2 regions of the Paenibacillus sp. FSL L8-0470 genome follow, and region 1 is predicted to be linked to the other one. Evidence: predicted binding sites of a transcription regulator. Region 1 holds the regulator's gene; the other holds the start of a gene.
What was found. The regulator CtsR, encoded in region 1, represses protease genes until heat stress. The targets are predictions, from matches to a motif close to ATGGTCAATAAAGGTCAAACA.
Positions count from the first base shown of each region.

Region 2: a site for CtsR is predicted at 1,523-1,543, ahead of clpP (ATP-dependent Clp endopeptidase proteolytic subunit ClpP). Genes of this name have one in related genera too.

Region 1 is NZ_JBBOZM010000001.1:6,662,951-6,666,367, forward strand. Features, by position in the region: gene NST99_RS30480 (protein arginine kinase) at 1-401, opposite strand, end outside; gene NST99_RS30485 (UvrB/UvrC motif-containing protein) at 430-954, opposite strand; gene NST99_RS30490 (CtsR family transcriptional regulator) at 981-1,442, opposite strand; gene NST99_RS30495 (GNAT family N-acetyltransferase) at 1,789-2,961, opposite strand; rRNA gene rrf (5S ribosomal RNA) at 3,383-3,417, opposite strand, start outside.
Region 2 is NZ_JBBOZM010000001.1:156,238-159,654, reverse strand. Features, by position in the region: gene NST99_RS00835 (sugar-binding transcriptional regulator) at 62-1,114, opposite strand; tRNA gene NST99_RS00830 (tRNA-Arg) at 1,363-1,437, shown strand; gene clpP (ATP-dependent Clp endopeptidase proteolytic subunit ClpP) at 1,629-2,225, shown strand; gene NST99_RS00820 (GDSL-type esterase/lipase family protein) at 2,326-2,964, opposite strand; gene NST99_RS00815 (PdaC/SigV domain-containing protein) at 3,086-3,417, opposite strand, start outside.

The sequences.
Region 1 (3,417 bases):
AGGCCGGGAAACAGACATTGAATCCGGAGGTGGTCTTCCTCATTGATCATGATGCTGACCGACTCATCCTCGTTCAGAATGACCGCTCCACCCCGTGAATCATTGGCTAGATTTGGACTGATCAGATGTTTCTCCACCAGCACTTTTTTATCCAGCTCATCCAGCTCATCCAGCTTCAGCAGTTGAAAGGTACCAAAGTCCGCTGCAGCTTCTCCCTGAAACACGGGTGCCAGCTGCTCCAGCGCCTCTTCCGCCTGCTCGGCAGATGCCAGCAAAGGAAAAGGCAGGTGCTCCAGATTGCGGGCGATACGCATACGGCTGCTGATTACAATCTCAGAATGGCTGCCACCGCAGCGCATCCAGTCACTAAGCGCTTGTTCGGTAAACCGGAGACTTGACATGCCGCATCCCCCCTATATATGAAAGACTTTACTCTTGTGCCATTTCTTTTTCAAGTCGGCGGATCTGATCCCGCAGCTCGGCTGCAGTTTCGAACTCCTCTTGCATAATGCTTTGCTGCAATTCCAACTTCAGTTCATCAATTTGCCGTTTGCACATAATTTGTGCCCCCGCACGTTTTGGCAGCTTGCCTACATGAGCGGTACTGCCATGCACTCTTCGGAACAGCGGATCCAGCGTGCTGTCAAAATATTTATAGCAGGAGCTGCAGCCGAACCGTCCAAGTTTGCTGAACTGGGAATACGTCATGCCGCAATTCTCGCATTTCAGTCCCTGTGCATTTTTGGTTGCCGCGGATTTCTCCTTGCCGGAACCTTCCAGATCCAGTAAACCGGAGAGCAGGCTGTGAATGGAGAACCCGCCCGCGGTTCCGGGAATTAACTCCCCCTTCTCCCGCGCACAGCTTTCACAAATATGAAATTCCGTCTTCTCTCCACTCACAATTTTGGTGAAATGAAGGGTAGCCGGTTTGACGCCGCATTCCTGGCAAAGCATAAGCGGTGTCCCCCTTACCATTCGTATTATTTACCAAGCAAAGAAATCAGCATGGCTTTCATAATCTTGGCACGAATCTCATCCCGGTAGGGCAGATTAATCGTCAGACAATCCCGGGAAACAGCGGCGCGCATGAGACACGCTTCACGCTTGGTTAAGAACAGGGCCTCCTCAAGCTGGTAGATCAGCCCTTCGGCGGAATTCTGGTCAATATCATTGCCTATCGTGGATTTGAGATGTGCGTAAAGCGCCACATTCTGAGGAAGCTCAAAGCGCTGAATCCGGATGTAACCTCCGCCTCCACGTTTGCTCTCGACCACATAGCCCTTCTCCAAAGTAAAGCGCGTACTGATGACATAATTGATCTGCGACGGTACACAGGAAAACTGGTCCGCCAGATCATTACGCTGAATTTCCACCGTACCTTCGGGACTTTCATGCAAAATATTCTTCAGATATTGTTCGATAATATCGGAGATATTACGCATCACTCATCCTCCAGTGTTCAAAGCGTTAGGGTAATTCTTGCTGTACATCCGTCCGTCGGTGATCTCTTAAGAACTTAACCGAAGCACCTGATGGCGAATCGGACACAATGTCCTGCCTTTCAGGCTTTACAACTTAGGAGAGACTGCTTTTGGGATGCGTTGACTTTGACTTTCTTTGACTTTTTTCATATTATAACATATTCTCACTGAATTCCAAGTGGTTAGTCTTATTTTTTACTTATTGCCGCCATTGTATTCGGAATAACCCTTAGATCAACATGCATTTTTTAATATGAAAAATAAAAAGCTCTCCCTGCTTCATTCAGCGCGGAAGAGCTGCTTACGATCAAAAGAAATCAAACAATGCGGTCCGTGCCTGCGGCATAATCCCTTTCAGCCACTCCACCGCTTCTAGACTGCCGGTTAACTGCCCACAGCGGTGCAATTCTCCCGGACGTTTGTATCCAAGCAGCAGCACCGTCAATGTTCCAATACCGCAGCGCAAATCTGCCTGCTCTCCGTTACCCTCTACTTGTATTAAAGATGCCTCGCCTTGCTGATCGACCTTCCACTCCCACAGCCCTTCGTTCCAAGGGGCATGCTCATCCTCAATATACAACGTGCGCTTTTGCAGCTCACTCTGTTCCTTAAAGGTGAGTCCTTCCACAAAGGCTTTGGCATTAACAATACGCGCCATAAAATAAGGATAATTCTCCTGCGGAATACGGGGATCCGGAAGCAAAAACGGCAGCATATCATCGGCTGGCACCAGCTTTAATTTCGCAGCGGTGACCATCGAATCATGGTTAGCGAGAAAAGTCCACAATCCCCGGCGGGCTTCTTCGTCCATAAAAATGAATTCATCAATAACCAGTTCTTTGTTCTCTATTTTATAAAGCACATAACCTCCCGGTTCACCCGCTGCAGAATAAAACACACAATGATGTGTATCCTCATCCACTACGCTGTTCTCCCACCATTCACGATCACGAAGCAGCGCACCGTTATACCCGGAAGCAAAGCGCCCGTATAACTGTTCCAATACTTCAATGTTCGCTTTATCGCGCTCTACATGCCCCTCCATTTCGGCCTTCCGCGGAAACTTGCCCACCGGTATCGTGTACTTCTTATATTCACAGTAGATCTCCCACCCAAACCTGCGGTAAAAAGGAATCAAGAAGGGATGCAGGAAGGATAATGTATGACCTGACTCGTTCATTGTTTGCAGCGTGTGGGACAAAAGCTTGGCCACAAGTCCCTGTCTGCGGTTCTCCGGCCATGTCGCCACTCCGGCAATCCCACCCATGGAGACCGCTTTGCCTTGCACATACACCTGAAAAGGCAGCAGTGTCAGCTTCGCACTTAGCTCCCCTTCCTCAAAAATGCCCCAGACTCCTTCCGGCTTGAACTTTTGTTTGGATTTCACTCTGTCGTCACCGTTAAGTTTGAATTGAAAAGCGTACTCGGACAAGCCAAGGCTTGCCTCAAAATCCTCCAGCTGCAATTGCCTGATCTCCAATACCTTCACCTCATTATCAAATAGAATAGTGCTTATTAAGAGTATATCAAGCCCAGAAACGGTACGCGAATCCGCCAAGAAAGATTATAAAGAATCCAATGGTTATCCACAACTTATACACAGCAGCACAAAGAACCGGAAAGAATATCTTTCCGGCAAAAAATAGTTATCCACGATTCCACAGTCTCTATCCACAAATTCCACATATTATCCACAAAACCCGTGTATTACTTGGATTTTCTCTTGACGAATCTCCGAGAATATGTCTTTCATCCACATCTTTCAGAGGTAGTTGCCTTTCTAATATTGTATCCACATGTGTGTAAGTTTTCTGCACTTCCTGAAAATTATCCACAGCATTTCCACAGCCCTGCACAAACACAAAAAAGCCACTGTCAATAAATCAACAATGGCTTTGTGTGCTTGGCGGCGTCCTACTCTCCCAGGACCCTTCGG
Region 2 (3,417 bases), 6.5 Mb from region 1:
TCAAGACAACAATGTTAAGTATAATGCAAAATAACTGCGAATGCTCTCCAGAAACTGGATGCTATAGGACCTGCTGTATTTGTGCGTCAATTTCTTTGCCGATTTCGACAGCCGCTGCCTCGTCTATGACGAGTATATCCTCTTGCCCAAACCGCAGCATCGCATGAATGGCCTTCGCCTTGCGTTTGCCTCCGGCGATTCCGATGACAACTTCCGTCCGGATAATATCCTCCAGTCGCAGTCCCATCGTCAGCATGGTATGGACAACCTGGCCGTCTTCATTGAAATAGTAGCCGAACGATTCGGCAACCGCGCCTTCTTCCTGTATTTCCGAGACCGTAGTCTCATCAAGCTTACGGCGGTGGGTCATTTCAATGGCATCGCCAATTCCATGAACAATAATACGCGATCTACGGATGATTTGCACGATTTCTCCAATATTGGAGTCCTGCGCCAGCGATTGATAAGCATCTCCGCTGAGCAGATCGGGTACATGCAGCAGCCGATAATTGGCTCCAAGCCGTTTGGCCATCGTCGAAGCAATGGTATTAGCTTGAATCTCCATACTTTCCCCAAGTCCTCCGCGCGCCGGAACAATCCAGGCGTTCTTATAGGAATGGGATAACGGCGGTGTCAGCTGATCGGCCATTTCGGCCAGTGTCGAACCGCCGGTGACAGCAATCGTATCGCCTGCACAGAGCACACCCAGCAACGCTTTGGCGCCTGCCCGGCCCAGCTCACGTTTGGTAAACAACGATGTCTCACAATCGCCAGGCACTACTATGACTTTACTAAGACCGTACGTTGAGCGAATCTTCTCTTCCAGATCATCCAGGCCGAACAAGCTCTTGGCGATCGGCTCCAGCAGGTCAAGCAGTCTGCGCCCGGCATCGCTGATGCGCATGCCGACACTCTCGATCTCAATGAGCCCTTGCGATTTCAGAAGATCCGTCTCGGCGCGCAGTACCCGCTCAGTCATATCAAGCGAAGCGGCGAGCGTCCTGCGTCCGATAATATCGGACAGCATGATCTGATGTAGAATCGTGTACCGTCTCTTAAGGGTTTCCATGAGATCAGGCAGAAGCTGCTTTTGGATTTCTAATAAATTACGCATACTTTCACTCCTGCAACTTCGTCTTTCTCTATTCCCTTGTTCGTGGTCTCAAAATGTCCCGGGTTAACTTTTTAAGTCCCACCCATATTCTACCCAAATATTACGCGGAGTGCAAGTCTCCCGAGAGTATAATTCTCAACCTCTTTTCATCTTATACATCATCACAGAGATCCGGGGAAAGATATTTTCTAAACAACAGGATGAACCCATTGCATTTGAATAATAAGTGTATTATAATAATTTCTGTTGCGCCCGTGGTCCAATGGATATGACGTAGGCCTCCGAAGCCTGAGATCCAAGTTCGATTCTTGGCGGGCGCGCCATTTTTTTCTTATTTGTCTATAATTTAGCAACACCTATACTAATAATTAACCAAAGAGCCAGGTGATGGCTCTTTTTTTGCAACTAAGTTTGACTTTCTTTGACTTTTTGTTTGAATTTGTTTATCATGTGGTTAATACGGTAACAGTAAAAATGAACACATTCGAAGAACCAATTCAAGGAGGTTTTCCACGTGAGTTATATTCCTATGGTAGTAGAACAGAGCAACCGCGGTGAGCGCGCTTATGACATCTATTCCCGCCTGCTGAAGGACCGCATCATTTTCCTTGGAACGGAGGTTAATGACGTGGTAGCCAATTCCATCATCGCGCAAATGCTGTTTCTGGCTGCCGAGGATCCGGAGAAGGATATTCACCTGTATGTAAACAGCCCTGGTGGCTCCATTACAGCGGGTATGGCTATATTTGATACAATGCAGTACATCAAACCGGATGTATCGACGATTTGCGTAGGTATGGCCGCTTCGATGGGAGCTTTCCTGCTGAACGCCGGTGCCAAAGGCAAACGTTTTGCACTCCCTAACAGTGAAATTATGATTCACCAGCCTCTGGGCGGTGCTCAAGGTCAGGCTACGGACATCGAAATCCGCGCCCGCCGCATCCTCAAGCTGCGCGACAAGCTGAACCGCATTCTGTCCGAGCGCACAGGACAGCCGCTGGAACGGATCGAAAAGGATACCGACCGCGACTATTTCATGACTGCAGCTGAAGCAGCTGAATATGGTATTGTCGATAAAGTTATCGAGAAAACGCTGCCTGCCGGCGTTTAATACATGCAACAACAAAGAGGCTGGTTGGGACCACTAAGTGATCCCCGCCAGCCTCTTTTGCTGTTTTATAGTCCAGGTGCATTATTCTATTGATGAAGAATTAACCCAGACGCCCATACCCCAACGCATCCAGCTTCCCGGCGATAACACGGTAACCTCTTCCGTTAGGATGCAAATGATCTATTGACAGCAGCCCGCGCTCGTTGCCGGCAAATTCATTATATATAGAGGCGAACCGGCATACCGGGCTGCTATATCCCGCAGCATAGCGGTTAAACTGCCGCACCCAATCCGTCGCTTCCGTCAACTGGGGATAGGGGTTATACAGTCCTACTATTCTGATAATATAGGGTCTCCGCATGCCCGCCTTCAACTGCGAAAGCGTGCCCATAATGTCATTCAAATTACGCTTGCATTCCCGTAGCGCTTTTTGCAGTACCGGAGCCAGATCGCCCGGCCGGCCGGCCGCCGCTTTGGCCGACTTGATCAAATCGTTGCCGCCAATGGACATCGTAATCAATTCGGCCTCGCTGATGGCAAGCCGATAGTTGTAATCCGCCTTCAGCCTTTGCTCCAATCCATCTGTGGTCAAACCATTGACTCCCAAATTGGATAATTCGATCGGTACCCGCAGCCGCGCCTCGGCCATCCGGCGGTAGACCGGAACAAACCCATTGCCCGGCAGAGCTCCAAATCCTGTCGTTAACGAATCGCCAATCGCCGTATACTGAATACTCATCGTTACTTTCCCTCCCCGCTCCTAAGCTGGTTTCTCCTTTAGCTTATGAACGGTTAGGTGATCCGGTAACGGAGAAATGTCCGTATCCGGCATTGGCGGATTCGCAGTCAGGTCACTGTATTTACTTCAATGCGGCAAATGGACTGCTTCCGCTGGGGAGCAGCTCCTTGAACGTGAAAGTAAACTCAGGGAATCCGGCAGCATACGCAGTGTATTCATACAGCTGGAAGAAAAGGACCGCCTTGCCGTCTTTCAAATAGAAATCCTTCTCCGTATTCAGGCCGGTGAAGCCGCCAAGATACCCGCCATCTGCTTTCAGCAGCTTCGCCAGCTTTGCATTAAGCTCTTTTTTATAGTTGGGGTTGGCTCCGAATAAATCTCCAAGCAATAGCTGCTTTCCGTCCTTGAGTGAGAAGGTAAAGGCATTACGGTAGGTCATTCCATGAGCGCCGC